3 regions of the Massilia sp. NBRC 108631 genome follow, and region 3 is predicted to be linked to each of the others. Evidence: predicted binding sites of a transcription regulator. Region 3 holds the regulator's gene; each other region holds the start of a gene.
The links. Region 3 encodes sigma-54, which starts transcription at its own class of promoters, with help from an activator protein. Its sites were predicted from a motif close to TGGCANGNAANCTGCTTT; they were not measured.
Positions count from the first base shown of each region.

Region 1: the regulator sigma-54 is predicted to act here: its motif matches at 4,382-4,399, upstream of AC6H42_RS01825 (EDSAP-1 family PEP-CTERM protein).
Region 2: the regulator sigma-54 is predicted to act here: its motif matches at 4,157-4,174, upstream of AC6H42_RS08180 (choice-of-anchor E domain-containing protein).

Region 1 is NZ_BAAKJE010000019.1:40,095-50,292, forward strand. Features, by position in the region: gene AC6H42_RS01810 (glycosyltransferase) at 1-893, opposite strand, end outside; gene AC6H42_RS01815 (XrtA-associated tyrosine autokinase) at 877-1,662, opposite strand; gene AC6H42_RS01820 (XrtA system polysaccharide chain length determinant) at 1,735-3,258, opposite strand; gene AC6H42_RS01825 (EDSAP-1 family PEP-CTERM protein) at 3,388-4,320, opposite strand; gene AC6H42_RS01830 (N-acyl amino acid synthase FeeM domain-containing protein) at 4,609-5,355, shown strand; gene AC6H42_RS01835 (FAD-binding oxidoreductase) at 5,358-7,004, shown strand; gene AC6H42_RS01840 (PEP-CTERM sorting domain-containing protein) at 7,001-7,948, opposite strand; gene prsT (XrtA/PEP-CTERM system TPR-repeat protein PrsT) at 8,164-10,198, opposite strand, start outside.
Region 2 is NZ_BAAKJE010000066.1:204,001-214,198, reverse strand. Features, by position in the region: gene AC6H42_RS08195 (CE1 family esterase) at 1-526, shown strand, start outside; gene AC6H42_RS08190 (FAD-dependent monooxygenase) at 510-2,039, opposite strand; gene AC6H42_RS08185 (alpha/beta fold hydrolase) at 2,451-3,248, shown strand; gene AC6H42_RS08180 (choice-of-anchor E domain-containing protein) at 3,363-4,049, opposite strand; gene AC6H42_RS08175 (O-methyltransferase) at 4,292-4,957, opposite strand; gene AC6H42_RS08170 (TetR/AcrR family transcriptional regulator) at 5,037-5,735, shown strand; gene AC6H42_RS08165 (cation:proton antiporter domain-containing protein) at 5,844-7,586, shown strand; gene AC6H42_RS08160 (MerR family transcriptional regulator) at 7,713-8,738, opposite strand; gene accD (acetyl-CoA carboxylase, carboxyltransferase subunit beta) at 8,768-9,634, opposite strand; gene AC6H42_RS08150 (beta/gamma crystallin-related protein) at 9,732-10,198, opposite strand, start outside.
Region 3 is NZ_BAAKJE010000245.1:9,061-19,258, forward strand. Features, by position in the region: gene AC6H42_RS26240 (PTS sugar transporter subunit IIA) at 1-45, shown strand, start outside; gene hprK (HPr(Ser) kinase/phosphatase) at 100-1,035, shown strand; gene rapZ (RNase adapter RapZ) at 1,140-2,003, shown strand; gene AC6H42_RS26255 (enoyl-CoA hydratase/isomerase family protein) at 2,050-3,126, opposite strand; gene hpf (ribosome hibernation-promoting factor, HPF/YfiA family) at 3,220-3,576, opposite strand; gene AC6H42_RS26265 (RNA polymerase factor sigma-54) at 3,644-5,134, opposite strand; gene lptB (LPS export ABC transporter ATP-binding protein) at 5,142-5,903, opposite strand; gene lptA (lipopolysaccharide transport periplasmic protein LptA) at 5,906-6,484, opposite strand; gene lptC (LPS export ABC transporter periplasmic protein LptC) at 6,499-7,092, opposite strand; gene AC6H42_RS26285 (KdsC family phosphatase) at 7,120-7,659, opposite strand; gene AC6H42_RS26290 (KpsF/GutQ family sugar-phosphate isomerase) at 7,659-8,657, opposite strand; gene AC6H42_RS26295 (monovalent cation:proton antiporter family protein) at 8,766-10,198, shown strand, end outside.

The sequences.
Region 1 (10,198 bases), on a different contig from region 3:
GCCATCACCGCCACCACCGGCAAGCCGCTCGCCATGGCTTCCAGGATGCGCAGGTTGCCACTGCCGCAAGGCGGCGGATGCGGGGCCGGCGCCACAAACACGTCCATCGAACGCATCAGGCGCGCCGTGTCGTCCCGGTTGCCGGGCAGCCACGCCAGATGGGCCATGCCGGCCGCGCACAGCACGGCTTTGCATGTGTCGCGGCAGGGCCCGTCGCCGGCGATGATCAGGCGCAGCGGGGTGTCGTTTCGGTCCTGCTCGGTAACCATGGTCAGGAAAGCCTGCACCAGCGACAGGTGGTCCTGCGCGCTGTCCATCGGTCCCACTGCGCCGATGACGAATGCGTTCTCGCACAGGAAGCCGGGCGGTCCGATCGAGGTGGCGGCCGGTCCCAGGCGCGGGTGGAACTGGGTGCTGTCGATGGCGCCGTGGTCCGGATGGATGCGGATCTGGCAAGCACCCAGGGTATCGGCCAGCCAGTTGCCCAGCACGTGGCGCGGCGGCAGGCTGGAGGCCGGCTGCGCGTTGGGCAGGCGGATCCGGATGCCCGCCAGCGCCGCCAGCAGCTGGGCGCGCAGGCTGCGGGTGTGCATCAGGTCCGGCTGCAGGCGGCGCAGCAGCCGGAACAGGCGCAAGCAGGCCGTCCAGCCCAGGCCGCCAGCCTGGTTCAAGCTCATTACCTGCACGGTGGCGCCGTCGTGCCGCAGCTCGTATTCCGCATCGCCGTGCAGCGTCAGCACCACGTGGCGGTAGCGTCCGGCCGGCATTTGCCGCAGCAGCTTGAACAGGCTGTCGTCGCGGCCGTCCGCCGGCAGGCGCTCGACCAGGTGCAGCACCATGGGGGCATGGACGGCCGCGCCCTGGCGCCCGGCCAGCCTATTCGTAATAGCCATAGTATTCGGTGCCCGGAAAGGCCTTGATCTTGTTGTAGATCAGGTTGATGTGCTTGCACGAGTCGAGCAGGCGCAGCGCCTCCCGCACCGCATTCTGGGTGGTGGTTTCGGCTTCGACCACCATCACCACCTGGCCCATCTGCGAGGCCAGCACGCTCGCTTCCGTGGTAATCAGCAGCGGCGGCGAGTCGAAGATGACGATGCGGTCGGCGTAGCGGTTGGCGATTTCGCTGAGGAGCGTGCTCATGCTGCGGCTGGCCAGCAGTTCGGTGGCGTGGCGGTTGCTGCGCCCGGCCGGCAGGATGCTCAGCGCGGGCACATTGGTTTTCAGGATCACGTCGGCCAGCTCCAGTTCGTCGTTCAGCAGGATGTCCATCAGGCCAGGCTCGGTCCCCAGGCCGAGCACCTTCAGCACCGACGGGCGCGCCACGTCGGCGTCCACCAGCAGCACCGTGATGTCGCGCTCCATGGCGATGCTCATGGCCAGGTTGATGGCGCAGTAGGTCTTGCCTTCGCCCGGCAGCGCGCTGGTGACGACGATCAGGTTGCCGTTGCGGATCGGCGGCGTGCTGTCGCCGCGCAGGTTGCGCAGCAGCGGGCGCTTGATGATGCGGAAGTCCTCGGCCGCAGGCGTGCGCCCGCCCTCGTGGGTGACCATGCCCATCTGCGTCATGCGCTCAAGGTCCAGCGTGACGCTGCGCTGGCTGCGCGCGGGCCGGTCGGTTGTCAGCCGCTCGACGGCGGCGTCCAGGTTGTCGTGTACGGTCATGTATGCCTCCGGCGAAGATGGGGGATGGAATCAGGGCGGGGATGAACGCCGGCACGAGGCCGGTGCCGCGCGCTAGACCAGCAGGGCATTGGCCAGCACGCCGCCGTAGAACATCAGCAGGCAGCCGAAGGCGGCGCCGAAGCCGGCCAGGCCGTGGCGGCGCTTGACCTTTTGCTCCGGGGTCCAGTTCATGGTGACGGTGCCTAGCACGTTCAGTCCGGTGAACGAGCGCAGTTCGGCCGGGCTGAGGAAGGTGGGGCGGATCTGTGTGATCAGCAGCGCCGTGGCGATGCCCGCCGCCAGTGCGGCCAGCAGCACGCCGCTGTACAGCAGCGGGCGGTTCGGGCCGATCGGACGCATCGGCACCGTGGGCGGGTCGATGATCTTGAAGCTCATCATTTCGGTGGTGGAACTGAGGTCGCCCGACAGCTTGGCCACTTCGCGCCGGCTGATCAGTTTCTCGTAATTTTCCTTGTTGATCTGGTAGTCGCGGTTCAACTGGGCCAGCTGGGCCTCGGTTTCCGGCACCGCCTGGCTTTGCGCCTCCAGCCGCGCATGGCGCGCCGCCAGTTCCTGCACCCGCACCTTGGCGGCGGCCACCTTGGCGTCGGCCTCGGTCAGCGCCACCTTCAGCTGTTGCAGCATGGGGCTGAAGTTCTTGCCCGGGTCGGCGGCGGCCGATTTGTTCTTGTTCTCCTCGACCTTGCGCTGTTCCAGCTGCGCCACCAGGCGGCGGGTGGAGGCGATGTCGGGATGCAGCTCGGTGTACTGCAGCAGCAGCGCGTCCAGGTTCTTGTTCAGCGAGGCGATGCGCTCGTCGATCTCGGGGTTGACGATTTCGGTGGGACTGAGGTCGCCGAGGATGGGCTCGTCGCCGGTGGTCTGGGCGCGGATCGCGTTGCGCGACTGTTCCGCTTCCATCAGCTCGAGCTGGGCGCCGCTGAGCGCGTCCGACGACATCTGCAGCTGGGAGCCGTAGTCCAGTCCCTGGCGCGGCAGCAGCGCGCTGTGCGCCATCTTGAACTCCTTGACCGTGTTCTCGGCCGCCACCAGCCTGTCCTCGTAGGCCTTGATCTGGTCGTCGATAAACTGCACGGCCTTCTGCGACTCGCCCTTCTTGCCCTTGAAGCTGCCCTCGACGAAGATGGTCAGCAGCGACTGCACCACGTCGCGCACCAGGCGCGGATTGCTGTTGCTGTAGCTGATGGTGTAGATGTCGTAGCTGCCGGTGCTGGCGATCTTGATCCTGGTGAGCAGGTCCTCGATTTGCAGCTCGTGCTCGCGCGCCGTGGCGGTGCTCAGGTCCATGTCCACCATGCGGATCACGCGTTCGATATTGGGCCGGCTTAACAGCGTGCGGCTCATGATGGCGACCTGCTGCTCCACGTTCGGCACGCTGGTCATTCCTTGCAGCAGCGGCTTCAGGACGGTCTGCGTGTCGACGAAGACGCGCGCGGAGGTCTGGTAGTTGTCGGGCAGCGTGGCGACCTTGATCCAGCCTCCGACTGCCACCAGCCAGGCCACGCCGACTGCGGGCCAGCGGTATTTCCAGATGCCGCGTACGTGTGTAAGCAGCTGGTTGATGAACTCTTCCATGATACTGGCTCCTCAAGTTCGGCGGTTGCTTCCTGCTGTCCGATTATAGGAGCGGCTTATCGCGGCTCAGGCTGTAACTGCGTTCCGCTTGAGCCGCGTCAAGTTGCGGCGTTGCGCTCGCGCGCGCGGCTAGCGCTGGCGCCGGCGGCTCAGCAAAGACATGCTGAGCAGACCTGCGGCCAGCACCGCCAGCGTGCCGGGTTCCGGCAGTTCCTGCTGCAAGGCGTTGGCCAGCGAGTTGTGCTGGATCGTGATCTGATAGGTCTGGCCGACCACCAGCAGCGGCGTGGTGGCGGTGAAGAAGGACGACCCCGGCGCATAGATCAGATCGTTCGGCGCGCCGTCGGTGGCGCTGACGTTGCTCAGGCCGTTGAGCTCGTTGGGCGCATAGGACAGCACGTTGACGCCGGTGGTGATGTTGACGATGTTGATCGACCAGGACAGGCGCGCATTGGCGTTCGAGGTCGGACCGGAACCGGGCGTGACCAGCGCGCGGGTGTAGGGATCGCCGTCGAAGGCGATGGTCATGGTATCGGCCGCGCCCAGTACGAAGGAGAAGGTGGTCGAGGTGCCGACGTCGGAATTGCCCGAGGCCACGGCGTTGACGGCGGTGGAGGCGTCGGCGCGGGTCGATGCATTGGCGCCGGCCGGATTGCCGTTGACGATGATGGACGAGCCGGTCAGGCGCTGGTCGGCGTGGCCGTAGGTGTTGGTGATGGGAGGCAGGCCGGCGATGGGCGTGTAGGTGTCGGGCGGCACCGGCGGGCAGGCGCCCAGGCACTGCTGCGCGACGTTGGGCGGCACCGGATTGAGGATGCTGCGCGAATCGGCGTCGTTGGCGAATACGCCGTTCAGCCCGGCGGTCGCGTGGGCATCGTTGGTGCCGGTCAGCGTGGCGAAGTCGGCCGTGCTGAAGGCGGCGCCGCTGGCGTGCAGCAGACGGAAGTTGCTGATGTTCAATATGGACGAGGCAAACGTTTCCGCCTGCGCCGTGCCGGCTGCCGTCAGGCTCAGGCTGGCTGCCATGACTGTGAACAGGAGACCTTTCTTGATGATGTTCATAACGTGCTACTCCTTTTAATAGACTCGAGGTTGACGGCCGTGGTGTGCCGTTGGGGCTCTTACAGCAGCATCCGTGCCAGGAAAAATTCTCTTTAAAAATCAGTTGCTTGCGATCTTCTTGCGCGGAGCGCGGCAGGCTTTGCCAAGGAAAGCGACAGTGCGCCTGGCGGCCTCTGCAAAAAAATCTGCGCGCAGGGGAACTTTCTGCAGATCTGCTTGTCTGACTGGATGAGCCCAGCTCGCCATTCGGGAGCTGGTCGCCAAAATGACAAGCAAAGGAGCGCGAGCGTGCACCAAGAAGACGACACCATCATTTCCTTTGACGCGACTACCGGGTTGAGCGACCTGGTGGTTGGCGAAGGGCTGGCCGACACGTCACTCGATCATCCGATCGACCAGCAAATCTTTCATATCCGCATGGCCAACTCACGCGGGCGGCGCGAAGCCGCCACGCTGCTGTTAAAAAAAATGTACGGCTGGCGCGGCTATGACGTCGATCCGTCGGCGCACCACGTGCTGAACCGCATCACGCTGTATGCGGAAACCGGCGGCGTTACCGTGGGCACCATGTCGCTGTGCCTGGACGATCCGCAACTGGGCCTGCCGGCCGACGAGAATTTCCGCGACAAGCTGGACCTGCTGCGCACCCGGCAGCGGCGACTGTGCGAGCCGTCCCGGCTGGCGATCGACAAGGGCGTGTCCAAGCGCGTGTTCGCCGCGCTGATCCACATCTCCTATATCTATGCGCACAACATCCACGGCTTCAGCGACTATGTCATCGAAGTCAATCCGCGCCACGTGATGTTCTACAAGCGCATGCTGGGCTTCCAGGACTTCGGCGGCCAGCGCGATTGCAGCAGGGTGGGTGCGCCCGCCGTGCTGCTGCGGCTGGACCTGGGCTATATGGGTGAACAGATCCGCAAGTTCGGCGGCCTGATGGAGCAGCAGACCGCCGAGCGCTCTTTCTATCCCTATTTCTTTCCCATCTGGGACGAGCCCGGCATCACTTCGCGCCTGGTGCAGGGCAGGAACTAGCCATGGCCGCCACGGCTGCCGAAGGGCAGGAGCAAGCGCTGGTGGCTGCGCTGGCGGAGTGGCGCGCGCTGCTGGGCGCGTCCCGGGTGCTGGACGACGGCGCCACACTGGCGGCGTATGCGAGCAGCACGGCCTCATGGCGCACGCTGCCGGCGGCCGTGCTGCGCCCGCGCACGCGCGGCGAGGTGGAGGCCCTGGTGCGCATCGCCGCCGCGCGGCGCCTCGCGCTGTACCCGATCAGCACCGGCCGCAACTGGGGCTACGGCGACGCGTGCGCGCCCGCGCCGGGCCAGGTGATCGTCGACCTGAGCGGCATGAACCGCATCCGCGAAGTCGACGCGCGCCTGGCTTACGTGGTGATCGAGCCGGGCGTGACGCAGCAGCAGCTGGCGCAGTATCTGCTGTCGGCAGACTTGCCACTGTGGATGGACAGCACCGGCGCCGGACCGGACACCAGCCTGCTGGGCAATATCCTCGAACGCGGCTTTGGCCACAGCCCCTATGGCAACCGGTTCCAGAACGTGTGCGGCATGGAGATCGTGCTGGCCGACGGCGAAGTGCTGCACACCGGCTTCGGCCACTTTTCCGGCGCGCGCAACGGCCGCGTGTTCCCCTATGGCCTGGGACCGTGGCTGGACGGCCTGTTTACGCAGTCGAATTTCGGCATCGTCACCTGCGTCGGGCTGTGGCTGATGCCGAAGACCGACGCCATCAACCATTTTCTGTGCAGCGTCGAGCGGCACGAAGACATTGCAGCGGTGATTGACGCGCTGCGGCCGTTGCGGCTGGATGGCACCCTGCGCAGCATTCTGCACATCGGCAACGACCTGCGCGTGATCTCGGGCGGCATGACCTATCCGCACCAGCGCGCCGGCGGCGCCGCGCCGCTGCCGGCGGCCTTGCGCCAGCAGTTGCGGCAAGAGGCCGGCGTCGGCGCCTGGACCGTGTCCGGCGCGCTCTACGGCAGCACCTGCCAGGTGGCCTGCGCGCGGCGCGCCGTGCAGCGCGCCCTGCGGCACACCAGCGCACGGCCGCAGTTCATTGACGAACGCAAGCTGGCCATGGGCGCGTGGCTGGCGCGCCTGCTGGCGCGCTGGCCGGCAGGCCGGCGCCTGCAAGCCCGCGTCGCGCTGGGCCGCTCGCTGTTTGACATGAACAAGGGCCTGCCGAACGGGCGCTTCCTTGCCGGCGCCTACTGGCGGCGGCGCGGCGGCCTGCCGCCGGGCTTTCCCGCCAACGCCAACCCGGCGCTGGACAATTGCGGCTTGTTGTGGGTATCGCCGGTGCTGCCCATGCGCGGCGACGAACTGCTGCGTGTGCATGCGCTGGCCGAACCGATCTTCCAGCTGCACGGCTTCGACCTGTTTGCCACCTTCAGCATGATCAACGAGCGCGCGCTGGGTGGCGTGCTGACGGTGGCCTACGACAAGGACGACGCGGACGAGGCAGCCCGCGCGATGCAGTGCTACCGCCAGCTGTTCGACGCCGTCATGCAGGCCGGCTACGTGCCGTACCGGGTGGGCCTGCAGTCGATGGCCGACCTCGATGGCGGCGGCGACAGCTACTGGCGCACCGTAGCGCGCATCAAGGCTGCGCTGGATCCGCAAGGCATCATCGCGCCCGGGCGCTACCAGCCGGGGCCAGGCTAGGGCGCGCATGGCCCGCCGCGCCGGCGGCGCATGGCCAGGCCCAGCAAGCCCACGGCGATCAGCGCCAGCATGCCCGGCTCGGGCAGCGCGACCTGCGCGACGACCGGATTGGCAATCCGGGTGCTCCAGCCGTTCTGCGCCACGATGGAGCCGGCCAGTGTGCGTGTCAAGGTGTTGATGCCGAAGAAATCGGCGCCGCCTGCGTTGCTGCCGCTGCGGAAGTACAGGCAGCCGGGGCCGGACACGCAGTCGGCCAGATAGGCGCCGGTGCCGTAGGCCGGGATAGGCATGCCGTCGAATTCCTGGAACAGCGTGGTCGAGTAGGGATTGAAGCCGGGGTCGCTCATGCCGGCCACCGGGCCGTTGACCAGTCCAGGCGCGAATACCCAGCTCATCAGCAGCTCGCCGTCGGTGATGCCCTGGAGCTTGCCGAAGCCCTGGCGGTCGCTGGCCTTGACGCCGCCCAAGCCGAAGCCGGGGTTGGTGCCGCCGATTTGCTGGTCGAGGTAGAAGTCCAGGTGGATCAGCCCGTCGCAGCCGAAGGCGGCGTTGGTGCAGCCCACGCTGTAGGTACGCTTGCCGAGGCCGCCGGTCGCGGGCGCGCTGCTGGCGTCGCCCATGCCATACATCATGAAGGAAATGCTCTGGTTATTCTGGCTTTGATGCCAAAAGCTGTCGGATGGGTTGTCCAGTCCGGTGATCGACGTCAGATAGCCGGCCGCGAACCCTGACTCCCGCAGTACGCCGGCCGTGGCGGGCTGGTGGTCGGCACTGGCGGCCTGGTAGCCGCTGTACCTGATCTCCACCGCGCCGGATTTGGTCAGTGCGAAGGGAGCGAGCGGCGCCGCCGCGGCCAGCGGCGCCAGGACGGCGGACAGACAGCACAGCGCGTTGCGTATAACGGCCAAGCTAAGCATGATGAACTCCTGTGGTTGGTGGCTCATGGACTCTCATGTAACTACTTGGCAGTTACTTAGCAATATGCGCGCCAACGGTGCGCCGCGCTGCAGGGCGCCCGTGCTACATGGGTCCGCGCATGCTTTCCTGTAACTGCGGCGCGTGCGTGTAAGCAAAAGCGACGCAGCTGCGGCCGGAAGGCATCGCGGCCGGCGCTGTCCGGTTCGCCTGCGTTCGGACCGCGGTTCGCCTGCCGTTGCGCCTACAGCAGCGGCAGCAAGGCCCGCACCTCGCTGTGCCGCGCGAAGGATTTGTCCGCCAGCAGGCGCTCGAACTGGCGCCGCGCGGCCGGCTTGTCGCCGCTTTTCATCAGCGCGGTGGCATAGTGGAAGCGGATCTCGGTGGCGTGCGGCGCCGCATCGCTGGCCAGCTTGAGCAGTGGCAGGGCACGTTCCGGCTGGCCTTGCTCCAGCAGCACCCAGCCCAGTGTATCGCTGACGGCGGGGTTGGCGGCCGCCAGCTTGTGCGCGCGTTCGGCGAAGGCGAGTGCGCGCTTGTCCTTCAGTTGCTGCAGCGACCATGCCAGGTCGTTTAGCGCCATCACGTTGCCGGCGTCGGCCTCGACGATCTTTTCGTACTGCGCCGCCGCGCCCGCGTAATCCTGCGCGTTCATCAGCGCGCTGGCCAGGTAAATGCGCGCCGCCGCGTCGCGCGGATGTTCCTTCAGCCACTGCAGCATGCGCGCGGTGGCATCCTGCCTGCGTCCCAGCGCCTCGAGCGCGCGGTGGACGGCGATCACCGTGGGGCCGCTGGGCTGCAGCGTATATGCCTGCTCATAGAGTTTGAGCGCGGGCGCAGCCCGGCCTTGCGCCATCAGGATATCGCCTTCCAGCTTGTAGCCCTGCGGCAGTTTCGGACTGCGCTTCTGGGCTTGCTGGGCGATGCCGAAGGCTTCCGTCCAGGCCGCCTGTTCCACCAGCAGGCGCACCGTCGTCAGCTGCGCCAGTCCATTGTCCGGCTGCAGCGCCAGCGCCTTGCGCGACGCGGTCAGCGCCTCGGGCAACTGGCGCAGCGCCATATTGGCGCCGGCAATCTGCATCTGCACCATGGCCGAATCCGGCTGCAGCACAGCCAGTTTCTTATAGCTGTCGAGTGCGGCTTCATGGCTGGCTGCGGCGGTCTGGGCCTGCGCCAGCAAGGCAAGCACGTCGGCGCTGGCGGGGTTGCTGCCCTGGAGCTTCTGCGCCAGCGTCAGTGCCTTCAGGGTTTCGCCGGCGCGCAAGTAGTAGTTGGCCAGCAGCATGGCGGGCGGCAGCGCGTCCGGGTGTTCGCGTTGCGCGCGTTCCAGCCAGCCGATCGCCTCGCCGGTCTTGCCCTGGCCGGTGGCCAGCCGCGCCAGCGCGGTCATGACGGCGACGTTCTTCTTGTCCTTGGCCAGCACCGCCTCGTAGCGCTGGCGCGCCCGTTCCGGCTGGTGGTCCAGCACGTCCAGCTGGGCCAGGTTGTCAAGCGCGGGCAGATAGGCCGGATCGAGCGACAGCGCCCCCTGAAAGGCCTGCCGCGCGCCGGCGAAGTCTTGGCTGGCCAGCAGCACGCCGCCTTTCAGGTTCTGCACGGCAGGGTTGTTGTCCTGCTTCTCCAGCGCGGCCACGGCGGCCATCGCCTTGGGGAAGTCCCTGTTGCGCATGTGTAGCACCACCAGCATGATGCCCGGGCGCGGGGTTTTGCTATCCAGGCCGCTGGCGCGCTCCAGTTCGGAAATCGCGCGCTGGCTGTCGCCCATGCCCAGCCGGCTCGCCCCCAGCGCCGTGTGCAGCGATGGCGCGCCAGGCGCCAGTTCCACCGCCTTCTGGAAGTAGCCGGCGGCGTTGCCGAACTGCTGCAGGCGCATGTGGGCGTCGCCGGCGGCGGCCAGCAGTTCCGCGTCCTGCGGATACTTCTCGATCAGCGGCCCCAGCAAGGCGATCGCTTCGGCGGGTTTGCCGTTGCGCAGCAGCGTCGCGGCCAGCAGCTTGCTGCCGTACAGGTGCCCGGACACGTTGTCGAGGAAGTGGCGCAGGTGCTGTTCGGCCTGGGTGTTGTTATTCAATTCGTACTGCACCGCCCCCGCCAGCAGCACGGCGGGCATGTAGTCCGGCGCCGCGCGCAGCACCAGCTGCAACTGTTCCAGCGCGGCGGCGTTGCGCTGCTCGCGGAAATCGAGCAGGGCTTGGGTAAACACCAGCGGCAGGCTGGCCGGCGTCAGCGCGCGGGCGCGCGCCAGCTGGGCCTTGGCGTCGGCGTACTTGCCATCCTGG
Region 2 (10,198 bases), on a different contig from region 3:
GGCCTACCGTGCGGCGACGGAGATCGCGCCGCGCCTGGCAGCCTTGTCGGTGGCGCTGGCCGCCATGCCCGTTGCCAGTAACTGCGGCCAGCCCCGCACGCCGCTGCCGGTCCTGTTCATGGCAGGCACGGCCGATCCCTTTATTCCCTACACGGGGCGTAAGTTCCTCTACCAGTTCCGCATCTTCTCCTCGCTTGCCGCGCCGATGACCAGCGTGGAGGAATCGGTCGCCGTGTGGCGCGAGCTGGCCGGTTTGCGTGGCGAACCCGCCGTCACCGCCATCGCGCAGCAGCGGCCTGGCGCCGCCACGCGCGTTACCCGCTATACCTGGGGCGCCGACCCCGCGGCGCTGCAGGTCTGCTTGCTGAAGATAGAAGGCGGCGGCCATGCCGAGCCCAGTGCGCTGAAACGCTATCCTGGCCTGTTTTCCTGGTTCCCCGGCGCCCAGAACGCCGACATCGAGGCAGCCGAGGAAGCATGGGCCTTTTTCAAGGACAAGCGCGCTCCGGTTACCGCATCAGCGTAGCGACCAGTTCGCCGATGCTGCCGCCGTCGGGCGCGCCCTGGCTGCGCCAGCCGATGACGCCGTCCGGCCGCACGACGGTGGCGCCTTCCGGCGGTACGCCGAACAGGGCGCCGAAGGGTTGCGCGGGCGGGAATACGATGCCGGTGCCCGCCGCCACGGGCTGCAGACCCAGCTCCCCGGCCACGGCCAGCCACGTCTCGCTCGCCGAGATCAGCACATAAGCCTTACCGAACAGGTCGAGCGACGACATGCGCCGGCCCGCCCTTTCCAGCCACACGTGCGGCGCGCGGGTTCCGGGTTGGCCGATCCATTGCCCGGGCGCGGCGGCGGCCGGCAGGTCCGGGCCTGCGCCGGCCACTGCTGCGGATCGAACCAGCTGGCCAAACTCCAGGGCGTCGTTGCCGAATAGCGGGTCTGGTGTGAAGGCCGCGCCGGCCCGCGTCGCGTAATCGGGTCGGGAAAACGTCTGCTGGTGCCGCAGCCAGCCGATCGGCCGCCGCTCCGCGTCGTAGGTATCAAGCAGGCCCGGTGCCGCCTCGCCGGCGAGCACGCGCTTCAATTTCCATGCGAGGTTCCAGGCGTCGTCGATGCCGGTGTTGGCGCCGAAACCGCCGCGCGTGGGCGGCAGCTGATGGGCAGCGTCGCCCGCCAGGAAGATCGGCCCGTGGCGGTAGGTATCGGCAACGCGCCCTGCCAGTTCCCAGCGCCCCGTCGTGATGATCTCGAAGGCCAGGTCCGCACCGAGCGCGCGGCGGATCGCCGACTGCAGCTCCGCGCCGGTGCGGTCTTCGTCGCCGTCCAGCATCAGCACCCAGCGGCTGTCGCCATACGTGGTCAGGAAGGCGCGGTATCCCTGTTGCTCGATGGTGAACTGCTGCGCGCCGCGCTGCAGAAAGGCATCCGCGCCCGGACAATAAAACAGTACGCTGCGCAATACGCCAAGATGGCCAACTCCGCTGCGCGGTATGCCGAGTTTTTCGCGGATGGGACTGGCGGCGCCATCGGCTGCGATCAGGTAGCGCGCGCCGATTTCATACTGCTGCCCGCTAATACGGTCGCGCACCTGCGCCAGCACGCCGTCCTGCTCCAGACGGAAATCGATGAGTTCGGTACTGGTGCGGCAATCCGCGCCGCGCTTGATTGCCGCCGCCCGCAGAATCGGCTCCAGCCGGTCCTGGGCGATGGCGGCACCGGTGCACGGCGATAGTTCGCTCGGCCGGACCGGCGCTTCGCCGGGTGTCCAGGCCTGTTCGCTTTTCCAGTCCCCGGCCAGGCTGTCCACTGTCACGCGCCGCAAGCGCGTGCCGGCCGGCACCTGTGGAATCTGGTCGGCGATGCCGACCGCGCGGTAATGCTCCAGGGTGGTTTCGGTAAAGCCCATGGCGCGGGGATGCGGCGAACTGCCGGGGTGCTTGTCGATAACGATGTGGGCCACGCCGTGCCACGATAGGAACAGCGAGGTGGAGAGTCCAACCAGGGACCCGCCGACAACGAGGATGGGAGTATGTTGCATGGGAACGTCCTTTCTTGCCTATGGCTACAAAGGACGCGCGTCGATCCGCGAGAACCACAGCCCCGCCGGGCGGCAGGGCACGTCAAAAAAGTTCCACGAGAAATCGGCGCACGTCCGCTCTCGTCGTGGTTTTCAGCGCTGAGGCTGAGAAAATACATCACTCCATGCCTGGAGTTGGCCGGGGCTCACCACGCCGGCCCACCTTTTTCGACAGGGCGATTGTAGCATCGCAACGCGGCGCCGATTTTGTCCTCTTCGCACGCCTGAAAAATTTTTACAAAAATAGCTTGCTATTGATTAGCGTACTACTTATACTTCTTCACATCGGTTGCAAACAAAGAAGCCTGTAGTAAACAAGTAGTGCACTATATATTGGTTCGCTAAATAAAATCTCTCACGAAAGGATTCACCATGAAAGCCATCAAAAACATCGCCCTCGCCCTGTCGATCATCGGCGCCGCCGCCGCACCTGCCATGGCAGCGTCCGCAGCGCCTGCAAGCAGCGTCAAGCCGACCGTGGTCCTGGTGCACGGCGCCTTCGCCGACGCAACCAGCTGGAACGGCGTCGCCGCCAAGCTGCGTGCAGACGGGTACAACGTCATCGGCGCAGCCAATCCGCTGCGCAGCGTGAAGGGCGATGCGAATGTGGTGGCCGATATCGTGCGTAGCGTGAAAGGCCCGGTCGTGCTGGTGGGACATTCCTACGGCGGCGCCGTCATCTCGGCGGCAGCGAACGGCCAGCCCAACGTCAAGAGCCTGGTGTACGTAGCCGCGTTCGCCCCTGAACAGGGTGAGACCGCGCTCGAGCTGTCCGGCCGCTATCCAGGCGGCACGCTGGGCGGCGCGCTGGCCGAGCCGGTGGCGCTGGCGGACGGCGGCAAGGACTTCTACATCCAGCAAGATAAGTTCCACAAGCAGTTCGCTGCCGACGTTCCGAAGGCTGAGGCCGATCTGATGGCAATTGCCCAGCGTCCTATCGCCGAGGCGGCCCTGGCCGAAGCGGCAGGTGCGCCAGCCTGGAAAAGCGTGCCGTCCTACTTCGTCTACGGCACCGCCGACAAGAACATTCCGGCTGCGGCACTGGGCTTCATGGCTGAGCGCGCCAAGTCGCGCAAAACCGTCGCCATTCCGGGCGCTTCGCATGTGGTGATGACCTCGAATCCGGCCGCGGTGGCCAAACTGATCGAGGAAGCGGCGCAGGCCAAGTAACACGCCGCGGATCAGCGCCGTCAAACGACAAAGCCGTCTTGCCGATCGAGGTTGGCAAGACGGCTTTTTTGTTCGCGGCAGGCCAGTGCGGCCAGCCCTTACGGCGTTACGGTATTACGCCTGCTTCTTCGCGCGGCGGCGTACGGCGCCCATCAGGCCGAGGCCGGCGATCAGCGTTGCCAGGGTTGCTGGCTCTGGCACTTCGCCGGTAGGCGTGTAGGTGTAGGTGACCAGCACGTTACCGGCTGCCGACGTGTTGAACTGGGTCAGCAGGTTGCCGGCGCCGGTGCCGCTCGAATTGCCGATGGCGTTCAGGCCCAGATTGATGGTGCCGCCACCCAATGCCGAGAACAGCGAGAAGTCGCTGGCATTGAAGCTGGTGAAGGAGTTCGAGCCGTTTGCCGACACGGTGCCGGTGCTGCCGCCGGAAGCGCCGCTGAAGTTGATGGTGCCGTCGAAGGCGCCGAATTCGAATACCTGGCTAAACAGAGGATTGGTCACAACCAGCGTGCTGCCGTCTGGACGGGTCAAGCCCAGCAGTGCGCCCAGGCTCAGGGTGACGCTGGAAGCTGCGGCATCCAGGCTCTCGGCGTTGCCAGCACCCTGGACCGTGCCGCTCAGGTCGAATTTGATTGAGGTCAGGGTGCCCAGGCTGCTGTCGAATTTACCGAAGCTGAGGAAATCGGTCCAGTTCGTGGTGGCGATGGATTTGGTATCGGCAAAGCTGATGGTGGCGGCTTGGGCGCTGGCAAACGGGGACAGGGCGGCGGCAACCGCCAAGGCTGCAAAGATTTTTTTCAAGATAATTCTCTGGTTGAAAGGAAATGATCGGATAGGTGCTACGGCTGTATCGTTATGGAAGCGAAGTCGTTGGAAGTCTGATTCCTAATGAATACATCGATTACCTAAGAGCACAATCTATGCCAACTGGAAATGTTTCCTTAAAAACAAAGACTTAACTCTCGCACAACTGATATGACCTCTGCGGATGTAAAATTTGCCGACAGCCCCGTATCCTCCGCGACACATTTCCCCCTGGCCTGCTAGCCGCACTTCATCGACAGCTCCACATCGCCGCCGAACGGCAGGGACAGATACCCGCTTTGCGGCGCGCGTACCAATGCCAGGTACTCGGGGCAGTAGTCGGCGTTGTCGGCAACGATGAGGGCGCCGGGCCGGAGCTGCTGCTCCACCAGGCGCAGCACATCCGCATACAGCGCCTTGGCGCCGTCCAGCAGCAGCAGGTCGATCCATTCCGGCAGGTCCGCGCGCAGCGTTTCGAGCGCGTCGCCTTCGCGTATTTCCACCAGGTCCAGCAGGCCGCCGGCATCGAGATTGGCGCGCGCGCGCTGCGCCTTGGATGGCTCGAATTCCGTGGTGATCAGCCGGCCGCCGCCGTTGTCGCGCAAGGCTGCGGCAAGATGCAGGGTCGAGATGCCGAACGATGTGCCGAACTCGACAATGGCGCTGGCCTGAGTGCTGCGCGCCAGCATGTACAGCAGCGCGCCGGTCGCGCGGCTGACCGGAATCGCGGTCTCTTTCAATTGCGCGTACAGCTCGCGGTATTCGGTCTTGCTGCCCATCATGCGTGCGCGCTCCGCCGGGAGCAGCGCGGCGAACGCCGCCATTGCAGGTATCGGCGTGCTGCTGGCCTCGGCGAACAGACGCTCAAGCAGCGGGCCGACAGGGGTGTTGGTCAGGGTCGTCATGGGTATTCCTTTCTGAATTGAGAGCAGTAATAATATGAAGAATCCTTCACATTTCATATTCGCGTTCCCTGCTCCCGCCATGACGCCACCCCGCAGCCCCCGCATTTCCTCGCGCAGACAGCCGAAACAGGCACGTTCGAACGAGCTCGTTTCCGTGATTTTGCAAGCGGCTATTCAGGTTTTGGCGAAGGAAGGGGCGCACCGCTTCACCACCACCCGTGTGGCGGAGCGCGCCGGCGTGAGCGTGGGGTCGGTGTACCAGTACTTTCCGAACAAGGCGTCCATCCTGTTCCGGCTGCAAAGCGATGAATGGCAGCAAACGTCGGCCATGCTGGCCAGCATTCTGCAAGAGGCCGGCACGCCGCCGCTGCAACGCCTGCGCATGCTGGTGCACGCCTTCGTGCGCTCGGAATGCGAAGAAGCGGAGGTCCGCACGGCGCTCGACGATGCCGCGCCCTTTTACCGCGACGCGCCGGAAGCGGCCGAGGCCAGGGCCGCCGGAGACCGCATGGTCCAGGCCTTCATGCTGGAAGTGCTGCCGGCCGCCGCCGAACCGGTGCGCGCAATGGCAGGCGATCTGCTCATGGCTACCCTCGGCGCCGTCGGCAAGCAGTTCTCGGAAATGCCGCGCACGGATGGGGAAATCACGGCATATGCGGACGCCCTCGCCGACATGCTGTGCGCCTACCTGGCCACGCTGTCCGTGCGCGGCGGCCTGGACGCTGACAGGCGCCCCGCAGTCAGCGGCGCAGCTGGCGAGCCGGCAGATGTTCCATGATAAAGCTCATCTCTTCCGGAAAAACGCACTGGGAACTGCCCGCCTTACTTGTGCCGCCGCCATCGGGCCCCTACACTCGCAGCAACCCTACACCGCCCTGGATCCCGCATGTCCGCCTACGAACTACGTGAAGCACTCTTGTTTTTGGCCTTGGCCGGCATCCTCGTGCCGGTAATGCAGCGCCTGCGCATCAACCAGATGCTGGGCTTCCTGATCATAGGCGTTTGCTTCGGACCGCATGGCCTTGCCAGCTGGGCTGGCGGCATGCCTTGGCTGTCGCATGTCACTTTCCATGACGTTGAGCGCATCCAGCCGCTGGGCGAACTGGGCATTGTGTTCATGATGTTCATGATCGGGCTGGAGCTGTCGCCAGGCCGCTTGTGGGCGCTGCGGCGCGACGTATTCGGCACCGGCGCTGCGCAGGTGGTGCTCACCGCCGTTGCCATCGGCCTGTTCGCATTCGCGTTCGGCAATCCGCCACCTGCCGCCATGGCCATTGGCATGACACTCGCCATGTCCAGTACCGCCGTGGCCATGGCGCTGCTGAGCAAACAGCATGCGCTCAAGACCCCCCTGGGACAGAAGTGCTTCGCCATCCTGATGCTGCAGGACCTGGCCGTGGTGCCGGCCTTGATCCTGGTCGAGGGCCTCGCAGGCGATAGCGACGAGGCGCTGTGGCTGTCGCTGCTGCTGGCGGTCGCGAAAGCGGTTGCGGCGATTGCGCTGATCTACATCGTCGGGCGGCGCGTCGCCCGGCCCCTGTTCTCGTCGGCAGCCGTGCAGCGCCAGCCGGAAGTGTTTGTCGCCCTCATCCTGCTGCTGACGCTGGGGATCGCCGCCCTCACGGCAGCGGGCGGCCTGTCGCTGGCGCTGGGCGCCTTGCTGGCTGGCTTGCTGCTGGCCGATACCGAGTTCCAGTACGAAGTGGAAATCATCGTCGAACCGTTCAAAGGCTTGCTGATGGGCCTGTTCTTCATGTCGGTCGGCATGGGCGTCGATTTGCGCGTGGTGGCGGACTACCCGTTGCTGCTCCCGGCCTCCGTGCTGGGGCTGCTGGCGATCAAGGCGCTGGTCATCATGCTGCTGCTGGCGCCGCTGGGCTGGGCCACCGCCTTGCAGGGCGGGCTGTTGCTGGGACAGGGCGGTGAATTCGCCTTTATCATCCTGGCCTATGCGGTCAGCACGCAGTTGCTGACGCCCGCCGACAGCCAGTTTCTGCTGCTGGTGGTGAGCCTGAGCATGCTGCTCGCCCCCGGCGCGGCGGCGGCCGGCGCGTTCATCGCGCGGCGCGGCCGCGCCGGCCAGGACGCAGCGGGCGAAGCGCGTGGCGATGGCCAGGCGCTGGGCCACCGTGCCGGCCACGTCATCATTGGCGGCTACGGCCGGGTCGGCCAGCTGGTTGCGGATGTGCTGGGGCGCCAGGGTATCCAGTACATCGCGGTGGAGCGCGACCGCCATTTGGTGGAAGACGCGCGCAAGAAGCGGCAGGAGGATTGCGTGTATTCGGGCGACGCCGCCTTGCCCGAGCTGTTGCAGCGCCTGGGCAGCGTTGACGCGGCTTGCGTGGTGCTGACCATGGACGACCCGCGCGCGGCCCTGCAGGCAGTGAGCGCGCTGCGGCGCCACTACCCGCACCTGTGCCTGCTGGCCAGGGCGCGCGACGCGCGGCACGCCCAGGCCCTGAAAGCCGCCGGCGCCACGGAAGTGGTGTCCGAAGCTATTGAATCCGGCCTGCAGCTGGCCTGCTTCGCGCTGAACGCGGCGGGCATGCCGATGGGGACGGCGGGCTATCACATCGAACAGGAGCGCGCCAACCAGCTCGCCCGGATAGCCGACGCACCGCCCGGTTGAGACTGCCGGCAGCTCGCCCCATTCAAGCTGGCTGCCGAAGATGGACCGCGCCGGCCGCGCTGGCATCGCGCACCATCGGCAGGGACGACAACCGCAGGACCGGTTCCGGTTCGACAGTCGTGACGTTCAACCGCTGAAATCGGCCTGCGCGGCGCGGATGTAGTCCAGCATGGCAGCGCTGACCCAGGTGCCCTTCAGCAGCGCTGGTTCGCGCTCGTGCGCAAGCCGGATTCGCTCCAGCGTGGCCGGATCGCCGCCGCAGCGCAAATGGAATAGTCTCATCCACTCGGCGGCCAGTCCCTGCGATGACGGTTCATGGGCCGCAATGCCGCTGGCCATGTGGCGGTGCACCGTCACGATCAGCGCCATCCACGCGCGGAAGTGCTTGCCGCCATGCTCGCGCATGTGCTGAACTTCGGCGGCATGCAGGTATTTCGCATACAGCGCCAGGCGGTGCGCGCCCCATGCCTCGGCCACGTACTGCTTGAGTTCCGGCGTGATGCGGGTGAGCCGCTGCGCCGAGGCTTCCTGCTCCAGCATGCGCGTCATGCGCCACGCGAATTCCGGATCCCCGCCGGTGTCGTCTTCCAGCATCTGCATCCAGCGCTGCGCCAATGCGCCGGCTTCCGGGGCGGCGGCGGGCAGGCCGCGCGCAATCGCCTCCAGCAGTTCGGTAACCAGCGTGGCCCAGGCCTGGTTGCGGCGCGCGTCCTGCTGCCAGAAAGGTAGCCGGCGCAGCTCCTCTTGCGAGAAGTATTGCTCGTACAAGTGCATATGTTCCAGGGTGGCCAGCCAGTCTTCCAGCTCCGGCTTGCCGCCGCCGTCCATATGCCGCTGCAGTTGCGTGAGCTGCGCCCGCAGCGCCGACGCTTGCGCGATCTGGCGGTCGAGCGCTTCGATCTGCTGCGCCACGACGCCGGCAAACGGCGCGTCCGGGCTGGCCAGCAAGGTGCCGATGTCGGCCAGCGCCATGCCGAATTTGCGCAGCGCCAGAATCTGGTGCAGGCGCGCGGCGTCGTCCCGGTTGTACAGGCGGTGGCCGGAATCGGCGCGCGCCGACGGCCGCAGCAGGCCGATGCTGTCGTAGTGGTGCAGCGCGCGCACCGTGAGTCCGGAGCGTGCCGCCAGTTCGCCGATTCTCAGTGCTTTCATGTCAGTGCTTTCATGCGCGCCAGTGTACTTCACACCACTGCGTCGCTGGGCAGCTTGAGCAGCAGCGCTAGCAGCGCCGCCAGCTCGGTGCGCATCTCGCGCCGGTCGACAATCATGTCGATGGCGCCGCGCTCCAGCAGGAACTCCGGCCGCTGATAGCCGTCCGGCAGCGTGACGCCGAGCGTGCTTTTGATCACGCGTGCGCCGGTGAAGGCAATCAAGGCCTTCGGCTCAGCGATCACCAGGTCACCCAGGAAGCAGAACGAGGCGGAGATGCCGCCGGAAGTGGGATCGGTCAGCACCGACACGAATGGCAGGCCCTGCTCCGCCAGCTTGGCCAGCATGGCGGTGGTCTTGGCCATTTGCATCAGCGACAGCAAGCCTTCCTGCATGCGTGCGCCGCCGCTGGCGGTGATGCAGACGAAGGGCACGCGCTGGTCGATTGCCGCCTGCACGCCGCGCACAAAGCGTTCGCCCACCACGGAGCCCATCGAGCCGCCCATGAAATTGAACTCGAAGCAGGCCACCACCACCGGCACCGACAGCACCGCGCCGCCGATGACGATCATGGCGTCGGTTTCGCCGGTGCTGTCCATGGCGGACTGCAGGCGTTCGGGGTAGCTTTTGCTGCCTTTGAATTTCAGCGTATCGACCGGCAGCACTTCCTGGCCGATTTCGTAACGGCCGCCCGCATCGAGCAGCGCGTCCAGCCTGGCGCGCGCGGCGATGCGCATGTGGTGGCTGCACTTGGGACAAACCTGCAGGCCCGCTTCCAGGTCGGGGCGGTACAGCACCGCTTCGCAAGCCGGGCATTTGATCCACAGTCCCGCCGGTACCGCCTGGCGCGCGCTGCCGCCCTTGATGCGGGGCGGCAGCAATTTTTCAATCCAGCTCATAGGGTCGCTCGCATGGTGTAGTCATGCGGTGCATCCTAAATCCTCACGTTACGTCAGGTTCAAGCGGAATTTCGCGCGCCTGCGGCAACGCGCCTTCCTACATGCGCGGCACGCCGTCGCGGTTCACCGGAATGTACTCACCCGGCGCCGAAGCCAGCTGGGTACGGTGTTCCACGCCGCGGTGCACATAGGTAACGTCCCAGTACTGCGGCGTGGCGTTGGCCACGTTTTCGCAGCGCCGCACATCCTGGCCATAGGTGTTGTTGCCGCCCCGGCCTGCGTTGGCGCCGATCGCGCCGCCGGCCAGCGCGCCGCCCACGGTCGCGATGTCGCGTCCCGACCCGCCGCCCACCTGGTGGCCCAGCACGCCGCCGAGGATGGCGCCGGCCAGCATGCCGCCGGTGCTGGGGCGGTTGTCCTGGGATTGCACTTGCTGGCGTTCAACCCAGCAGCGCTGTTCCGGCGGCCCCACCACGGCGCGCACCGAGGTCACGCGCGCCTCATAGGTGCGTTCGTTCGGGCGCTGGCGGTATTCGTAGCTGGGTTGCGGCATCGGCGCCGGGG
Region 3 (10,198 bases):
AGCCGCATCGTCAATTGGCAGCCTAGCTTGCAAGCTGCAGGCTAGAGCACGCTAAAAGCAGTTAAACTAGGGCATCCGCCATTCCTGAACTGAGATGCCATGCTGCAAACGCCCCTGACGATACAACGCCTGTACGACGATAATCGTGAAACGTTGCAGCTCGGCTGGTTCGCCGGCTTTCCCGGCGGCGAGCGCCTGATTTCGGGCGATGTGGCCTCGGCGGCCGACCAGGTCGGCCACTTGAACACCATCCACCCGGGCCGCATCCAGGTGTTCGGGCACCAGGAAATCAATTACTACCAGCGCCTCAAGTCGCTCACGCGCGCGCACGTCATCAGCGAGCTCATCGCTGGCGGGCCGCCCGCGCTGATCATCGCGCAAGGGCTGGAAACGCCACCCGATATCCTCGCCATCTGCGACGAAAAGAACATCCCGCTGTTTTCCACGCCGCTGCCGGCGGCGCAGGTGATTGACTTCTTGCGCGTGTACCTGTCGAAAAAGCTGGCGCAGCGCATCATCATGCACGGCGTGTTCATGGACGTGCTGGGCGTGGGCGTGCTGATTACCGGCGATTCGGGCCTGGGCAAGTCGGAGCTGGGGCTGGAGCTGATTTCGCGCTCGCACGGCCTGGTGGCCGACGATGCGGTGGAGTTCGCGCGCATTGCGCCCAATATGATAGAGGGCCGCTGCCCTGCCCTGCTGCAAAACCTGCTGGAAGTGCGCGGGCTGGGACTGCTGGACATCAAGGCCATCTTCGGCGAGACGGCGGTGCGCCGCAAGATGCGCCTGAAGCTGATCGTGCACCTGGTGCGGCGTTCGGCGCTGGAGGAGGAAGTGGAGCGGCTGCCGTTCCAGTTCCCCACCGAGGACGTGCTGGGCCTGCCGATCCGCAAGGTGGTGATCCCGGTGGCGGCCGGCCGCAACATCGCGGTGCTGCTGGAAGCGGCCGTGCGCAACACCATCCTGCAACTGCGCGGCATCGATACGCTGCAGGAGTTCATGGAGCGGCAACGGCAAGCCATGAGTGGCGACTAGGAGCTGGACCTTGCACGGTCCATCCGTTCCGCAGGCGCAGCACTCGCGCGGGGATTTGTTCGCCAGCGCACCTATCGCGTAGTCTTGATGTATTATCTTTAGCTATGCGTATCGTTCTCATCACCGGTATATCCGGCTCCGGAAAATCCGTCGCCCTGAATGTCCTTGAGGACACGGGCTATTATTGCGTGGACAATTTGCCGCCGGCCTTGCTGTCGCAACTGGTGTCGCAGCTGACCGACGAAGGCACGCAGGCGCTGGCCGTGGCGGTCGACGCGCGCAGCGCCGAGTCGCTGGTCAACCTGCCGGACGCCGTGCAGGCCTTGCGCCAGCAGGGCCACGACGTCAAGATCATGTACCTGACGGCGAATACCCATTCGCTGGTGGCGCGCTTCTCGGAAACGCGCCGCAGCCATCCGCTGTCGCACGAGCTGAAGCCGGGCCAGAATCCGGCCGCGCGCCGCACCCTGATCGAGTGCATTTCCGAAGAGCGCGAGCGGCTGTCGGCCATCGAGCAGCTCGGCCACGTGATCGACACCTCGGAGCTGAGCGCCAACAAGCTGCGCGCCTGGATCAAGGACCTGGTACAAAGCGAGAATGCGCCGCTGACGCTGTTCTTCGAATCGTTCGCCTTCAAGGTGGGGGTGCCGCTGGACGCGGACTTCGTGTTCGACGTGCGGGCCATTCCCAATCCCTATTACGACCTGGCCCTGCGCCCGATGACGGGACGCGACGCGCCGGTGATCGCCTTCCTGGACGCGCAGCCCAGCGCGGAGGAGATGTTCAAGGACATCCGCGATTTCGTCAGCAAATGGCTGCCGTCGTTCAAGACCGACAACCGCAGCTACCTGACGGTGGCGGTGGGCTGCACCGGCGGCCAGCACCGCTCGGTGTACATGGCCGAACGCCTGGCCCGGCACTTCCACCCGACGGAGCAAGTTGTCTTGCGCCATCGGGAACAGTCGTAACGGCGGGTTACGCTTCGCTACCCCGCCCTGCGCAGACCGCGTGCCATCACAGGTGGCGCAGCGGATGCGCGTGCGCCGGCCACGGCGGTGCGAAGAATCCTGCCACCATCCCGGGCGTTACTTGCGCCACCGTTGCGGGCGACCACTTGGGCGCGTTGTCCTTGTCGATCACCAGCGCGCGCACGCCTTCCAGCACTTCGCCATGTTCGAAATTGCGCCGCACCAGGTTGCGCTCCATGCGCAGGCAGTCCGCCACGTCCAGCGCCGCGCCGCGGTTCAATAGTTCCAGCGTCACGCACATCATCAGCGGCGAACGGCTTTGCATGGCTTTGAGCGCCGCCTGCGCGAACACGCCATCGTCGGCCGCCAGCGAAGCCATGATGGCCGCCACGCTGCCGGCCGCGAAGTGCCGCTCGATGGTGGCACGCTCAGCTTCCAGCACGCCGGCGCCGGCATGGAACGGCGCCGCGAAAGCATCGATTGCTTGCGGCAGTTCGGCGCCCGGCACCGCCTCCAGCAGGTCGCGCAGCGCGTCCCAGGCATCGGCCGGCACATAATGGTCCGCCAGGCCCACGTACAGCGCGTCGGCCGCGCCCACGGTCAGCCCGGTCAGGCCCAGGTAGCGCCCCAGGCTGCCCGGCGCGCGCGACAGGAAATGGCTGCCGCCCACGTCCGGGAACAGGCCGATATTCACTTCCGGCATGGCCATCTTCGTGCGGTCCGTGACGATGCGCACGCGGCAGCCCGGACCGCCCTGCGCAATGCCCATGCCGCCGCCCATCACCACGCCGTCCATTAACGCGATATACGGTTTAGGGTAATAGTGGATCAGGTGGTTGAGCGCGTACTCCTCGGTGAAGAAGTCCTCCAGCAGCGCGCTGCCGCCCTGCGGCGTGGCGTTGCCCACCTCGTGGAAGAAGCGGATGTCGCCGCCGGCGCACAGGGCCTTTGCGCTGCTGCTGCGGATCACCACGGCGGCGACGCTGCTGTCGCCGCGCCAGTCCAGCAGCACGGCGGTCAGGCTGCGCACCATATCGAGGGACAGGGAATTGAGCGCCTTGGGGCGGTCGAGGGTGATGAAGCCGGTGCCGTTGGCAACCTGGGTAAGGACGTGCTCGCTCATGCTGGATGTCTCTGGAATTGTTAGAGCCCCATTTTAGCGCGGCCGCAAAAAAGGGCGCCAGATGCGCCCTTTGTTGGGAGTGCCGGTGACCCGTTATGCGGTCGGGGCAGGTTCGTACGTGTCCGGGAGGTGCTTGATGGCGTCGTGGCCATGCTCCTGCACCTTGGCTTTGTACTTCATCACTTGGCGGTCCAGTTTGTCGATCAGCGTATCGATGGCAGCATACAGGTCTTGCGACAGGCTTTCCACGTACACAGTCTTGCCGGACATTCGCAGGTTGATCTCGGCCTTCTGCCTTTTGTCTTTCTCGGTGAGGTTATCTACAGTCAGGATGACAGCAATATCAATAACTTGATCGAAATGGCGCTTGACCCGTTCCAGCTTGTTCTGCACGTATTCACGGATGGCGGGGGTCACTTCGAGATGATGTCCACTGATGGTGAGATTCATACACACTCCTAAAGATAAGGGTTCGTACGCTTTGGTGTTTTTGGCGCGCAGGGGAACCCAAGTAAAACTACAAAGCTTTACGCAGACTTACCGGAGGGATTTTCAAGGCTTCGCGATATTTGGCAACAGTCCGTCGCGCAATTACCATGCCCTGTTCACCCAGCATGTCCGCAATCTTACTGTCGGATAAAGGATTTTTCGGGTCTTCAGCTCCTGTCAATTGCACAATCAGCGCCCGTATCGCCGTCGAGGATGCTTCTCCTCCTGCTTCGGTGGCGACGTGACTGCCAAAGAAATATTTCAACTCAAACATCCCATGCGGAGTCAGCATGTATTTCTGAGTTGTTACGCGAGAAATAGTGCTCTCGTGTAGTCCCAGTGTATCAGCAATTTCACGCAACACAAGGGGTCTCATGGCAACGGCGCCATGGCTGAAAAAGTTCTTTTGTCTTTCTACTATCGCCTGCGCCACGCGCAAAATGGTGTCGAAACGCTGGCGCATATTCTTGATCAGCCACTTGGCTTCCTGCAGCTGCGCGCCCATGGCCGACTCGCCCTTGCCCTGCTTGAGCATGTTGGCGTACAGCGCGTTCACGCGCAGGCGCGGCATCACGTCGTTGTTCAACGTGACCTGCCAGCCGTTGCGCGCCTTCTTCACGATCACGTCCGGCACCACGTAGTCGGATACGTCGGAGGCGAACTCGGCGCCCGGATGCGGATTGCACTGGCGGATCACCGCCTGCGCTTCGCGCAGGTCTTCGTCGTCGCAGTCGAGGGCTTTTTTCAGCTTGTTGAATTCGCGCTGCGCGAACCAGGCCAGGTGCTTTTCCACGATGCAGATGGCCATGCGGCGCGTCACCAGCGGCACCCCGGGCATGCGCTTGATCTGCAGCGCCAGGCACTCGGACGCGCTGCGCGCGCCCACGCCGATAGGGTCGAAACTTTGCAGCAGCGTGAGCGCCGTCTGCAGTTCCTCGAGCTCCACGTCCGCCTCTTCCGGCAGGCGCGCATGGATTTCCTCCAGCGGCTCTTCGAGGTAGCCGTTTTCGTCCAGCGCATCGATGATCAGTTCCATCAGCACGCGGTCGCGCGGCTGCTGCACGGTCACGCGCATCTGCTCCATCAGGTGCTCGCGCAGGGTGCAGTGGCTCGCTTCGAGCTGCGGGCGCGAGTCCTCGTCGTCCGGCGCCTTGCTGCGGCCGGCGTCGCTCCAGTCGGTATCGGCCTCGGCGCCGCTGGCGCTGTCGCCGTCGCCGCTGGCGCCCTCGAAGGGATCGCCCTCGCCGGCCGGTGCGCTGTCCTGCGCCGGTGCGCCCACTTCGGCCGGCGAGGCGTCCGCGCCGGTGGACTGGGTCGGGTTGATGGCGCCGTCGCCCAGCAGCCGCAGCGAGCGGTCCAGCGGGTCGTCCAGCCGTTCCAGCAAGGGGTTCTCGCCGAGCAACTGCTCCAGTTCCTGGTGCAGCTCCAGCGTGGACAGCTGCAGCAGTCGAATCGACTGCTGCAGTTGCGGCGTCAGCGCCAGGTGCTGAGAGGTGCGGAGTTGCAGTGACTGTTTCATGGCGGGCTTACATGCGGAAGTGTTCGCCGAGGTAGACGCGCCGCACCGATTCGTCGGCGATGATATCGTCCGGACGGCCGGACGCCAGCACGCTGCCCTGGTTGATGATGTAGGCGCGGTCGCAGATGCCCAGCGTCTCGCGCACGTTGTGGTCGGTGATCAGCACGCCGATGCCGCGCTCCTTGAGGAAGCGCACGATGCGCTGGATCTCGATCACGGCGATCGGATCGACGCCGGCAAACGGTTCGTCGAGCAGCACGAAGCGCGGGTTGGTGGCCAGCGCGCGCGCGATTTCCACGCGCCTGCGCTCGCCGCCCGACAGCGACAGCGCCTGGTTCTCGCGCAGTTTCTCGATTTGCAGGTCGGCCAGCAGGCGGTCCAGGCGCTCGTCGATCTCGGCCTTGCTCAGTGCCTTGCCGTTTACGCGCTGGATCTCCAGCACGGCGCGGATGTTGTCCTCCACCGTCAGCTTGCGGAACACCGACGCTTCCTGCGGCAGGTAGGACAAGCCGAGCGTGGCGCGCTGGTGGATCGGCATGCTCGACACGTCCACGCCGGCGATATCGATGCTGCCCGCGTCCGACGGCACCAGGCCGACGATCATGTAGAAGGAGGTGGTCTTGCCGGCGCCGTTCGGGCCCAGCAGGCCCACCACTTCGCCGCATTCCACCTGCAGCGACACGTCGTGCACCACCTGGCGCTTGCCGTAGCTTTTCTGCAGGCCGCGCACCACCAGGGTGCTGGTGCAGCTTGGGATTGCTTCAGCCATCGTTATTTCCCCGCCGGCGGCTGCTGCGCCGGCACGGCCGGGGCGGCTGGCTTGGGCGTGGACGGCTGGATCACCATGGTGCCGCGCCCGCCGCCGGTCTTGCCTTCGCCGCTGACGGTGTTGCGCACGCTGAACTGCTCGCGACGGCTGTCGTAGGAAATGAATTCGCCGGCCACCTCGTCGCTCGGCTTGCTGCCTTCCAGGCGGCGCACCTTGGCGCGCGAGAACAGCTTCACCAGTTCGTTCTTGCCGTCGTACTCGATGCGTTCGGCTTCGCCTTCCATCCACTGGTCGCCTTCGCCGTCGCGTTTCTGGCGGAAGGTGGTGGGCTTGCCGCCGGCGCTGGTCAAGGTGACATACTGGTAGCCTTCCGGATCCTTGGTCACCACCGCCTTGGCCGCCTTCATCAGCAAGGTGCCGCGCGTGAGCACCACATTGCCGGTGAAGGTGCTGATCTGCTTGACGTCGTCGACGTCCGCGTTGTCATAGTCGATCAGCGTGGGCTTGGTGGAGTCGGCCTTCTCGGCCTGCACCAGTCCGGCCGCGCACAGCAGCAGCGCCGAAATCAGGAGTTTTTTCATCGTCTGTCCATTCACTATTTAGTTTGCGGCGGCGGATACACAATCCGGCCGCGTCCATTCAGCGACACCTGGCGCGTGGCGTTGTTCGCCTTCATGCCGGCGCCGGTCGCCGTGGCGCCGCCCTGCACGATCTGCACCGGCTGGTCGGTTTCCATGCGGTCCTCGTCCGGGTAGACGGTGAGCGCCTGCGTCGTCATCTGCATGGCCGGGCTCTTGCCCTGGGCCGCGCGGTCTATCTTCACATTGCCCTTCAGCTGCACGCGCGTGTTGTTCTCGTCCACGCGGGCGCGCTCCGCCGTCATGTCCATCGGCGGATGGGTGCTGCTCAAGTTGCGCACCATCGGCTTGTCGATCTCCGAGGCGTCGTCGATCGGGCGGTGCACCAGCTTGTCGCCCGACACGATGTAGCTCGGCTTGCCTTCCTTGGTCATGCGCACCACGCTGAACTGCTCGATGATGTAGTCGGGCTCGTTCAGGCGCTTGTCGGCCAGCATGTCTTCCTCGCCCCGGTTCAGCAGCTGCAACAGCCAGAACGTGCCAAAGGCAACAAACACCGCGATCACCAGGGTGATGCTCAAGCGCCAGCGGTGCGCAGTACGCTTACGCATGGTTAAATCTCCGCATCATCTACCTTCTCAGACCAGGAACTGGGCCATGACCTTATCGTAATTGCCGGTGGCGCGCAGCACGAATTCGCACACCTCGCGCACCGCCCCGCGCCCGCCGTGGGCCTCGGTCACGTGATGCACCCGGCTCAGCACATCGGCGCGGCCGTTCGGCACGCCCACCGCGAAGCCGACACGCTTCAGTATCGTCAGGTCCACCACGTCGTCGCCGATAAAGCACACCTGCCCGGCCTGCAGGCCGGTCTTGGCCAGCAGGTCGTTGAACGGGGTCAGCTTGTCGTGGCCGCCCTGGTGCACGAACTCGATGCCCAGGTCGCGCGCGCGGGCCGTCACCTGCGGCGAGCGGCGCGCGCTGATGATGGCCGTCAGGATGCCGGCCTCCTGCAGCAGCTTGATGCCCAGGCCGTCGTGCACGTTGAAAGTCTTCATCACTTCCCCGTCCGGGCCGTAATGCAGGCTGCCGTCGGTGAGCACGCCGTCCACGTCGAAGATCATCAGCTTGATGTTGGCCGCGCGTGCCACATTTTCAAGATTGTAGGCCTTGTTCATCAGATCACCTTGGCGCGCGTCAGGTCGTGGATGTGCAGCGCGCCGGCCAGCTTGCCCTCGGCGTCCACCACCAGCATTTGATTGATGCGGAACTGCTCCATGATGGCCACCGCGTCCACCGCCAGCTTGTCCGGCGAAATGCTGCGCGGATTGGCGTGCATCACGTCGCGGATGATCACCTTGCTAAAGTCCTGCACTTTTTCTATCATGCGGCGCAAGTCGCCGTCGGTAAACACGCCCACCGGGCGGTTGTCGGCATCGACGATGGCGGTCATGCCCATGCCCTTCTGGGTGATTTCCAGCAGCGCGTCCGGCAGGCGGGTGTCCAGGCCCACGGACGGAATCGCGTCGCCGCTGCGCATCACGTCGCGCACATGGGTCAGCAGGCGGCGGCCCAGCGCGCCGCCCGGGTGCGAGCGGGCGAAGTCTTCTTCCTTGAAGCCGCGCAGGTCCAGCAGCGCCACGGCCAGCGCGTCGCCCAGCGCCAGGGTGACGGTGGTGCTGGCGGTGGGCGCCAGGTTCATCGGGCAGGCCTCCTTGGCCACCGACACGTCCAGGTGCACGTCGGCCAGCTTGGCCAGGCTGGAGCCGGGCTTGCCGGTCATGGAAATAAGGGTGCTGCCCATGCGCTTGACCACCGGCAGGATGGCCATCAGCTCCGCGCTTTCGCCGGAATACGAGATGGCGATGAAGGCGTCTTCCGCCGTCACCATGCCCAGGTCGCCGTGCGCCGCCTCGGCCGGGTGTACGAACAGGGCCGGGGTACCGGTCGAGGCCAGCGTGGCGGCGATCTTGCGCGCGATGTGGCCGGATTTGCCGATGCCCGACACCACGACCCGGCCTTTGCAGTTCAGCAGCAGCGCGACCGCCTTGCCGACGCTGTCGTCGGTGGCCAGGCGCGCATGCATGGCGGTAATGGCGTCCGCCTCGATCTGCAGGGTTTCTCGGGCCAGCGCCAGCGCGCGTTCGGCCGTGTTGTTGTCAAAAGCTTTCAGCATGGGAATTCCATCGGTTACACTCATGCCGGAAGTATAGCCGAATTGCGAAAGCAAAAAACTTGCCAGTCCCAACAAACAACGGGATCAGCCCTTAAATGGAACCGCCGCATGTTTTCACCGCTTGAACTGACCCTCTTGCTGCTCGGCAGCGCCGTACTGGGCGTGGTGGCGTTCCGCATGATGCACCTGCCGCCCATGCTGGGCTATCTGACGGTGGGCATCCTGATCGGGCCGCACGCGCTGGGCCTGGCCGAGCAGAGCGAGGCGAGCCATATCCTGGCCGAGTTCGGCGTGGTGTTCCTGATGTTCTCGATCGGCCTGGAATTCTCGCTGCCCAAGCTGATGGCCATGCGCGGCATCGTGTTCGGGCTGGGCATGGCGCAGGTGACGGCCACCATCGCCGCCACCATGCTGCTGGGCTGGCTGCTGGCCTGGCAGCTGCCCGGCATCAACATCAGCTGGCAAGCCTCGTTCGCGCTGGGCGGCGCGCTGGCCATGTCGTCCACCGCCATCGTGGTGAAGATGATCACCGAACGGCTGGAGCTGGAAAGCGAACACGGCCGCAAGATCATGGGCATCCTGCTGTTCCAGGACCTGGCCGTGGTGCCGCTGCTGATCCTGATCCCCTCGCTGGCGAAAAACCCGGACGACCTGCTCGAAACGCTGGCCTGGGCCGGCGGCAAGGCCGTCATCGTGCTGGTGCTGCTGCTGTTCGTTGGCCAGAAGCTGGTGCGCGGCTGGTTCGCCATCGTGGTCAAGCGCCGCTCGCAGGAGCTGTTCATGCTGAACCTGCTGCTGATCACCTTGGGCGCGGCCTGGATCACCGAGAAGGCCGGGCTGTCCATGGCGCTGGGCGCCTTCGTGGCCGGCATGCTGATCTCGGAAACCGAATACAAGCACCAGGTGGAGGAAGACATCAAGCCCTTCCGCGATGTGCTGCTGGGGCTGTTCTTCATCAACGTCGGCATGCTGCTCAATTTGCGCCTGGTGCTGGAGAACTGGTGGCTGGTGCTGGTGCTGCTGGCCGGGCCGGTGCTGCTCAAGTTCGCGCTGATCGCCGGGCTGGCCAAGCTGTTCGGCTCGTCCGACGGCGTCTCGATGCGCACCGGCCTGGCGCTGGCGCAGGCGGGCGAATTCGGCTTCGTGCTGCTCAACCTGGCCGGCGGCGTGGCGCTGATGGACCCGTTCATCATCCAGGTGGTGCTGGCGTCGATGGTGCTGTCGATGCTGCTGGCGCCGTTCGTCATCGACCATTCCGACAAGCTGGTGATGAAAGTGTCCAGCAACGAATGGATGATGCAGTCGCTGGCGCTGACCAAGATCGCCACGCGCACCATGAGCACGCAAAAGCACGTGATCGTGGCCGGCTTCGGGCGCAGCGGCCAGAGCCTGGCCACGCTATTGAGTGAAGAGGACATCGCCTACCACGCACTGGACCTGGACCCGGAGCGGGTGCAGGAGGCGCAGACGGCCGGCGCCAACGTATCCTACGGCGACGCCGGGCGGCGCGAAAGCCTGATCGCGGCCGGCATCTACCGCGC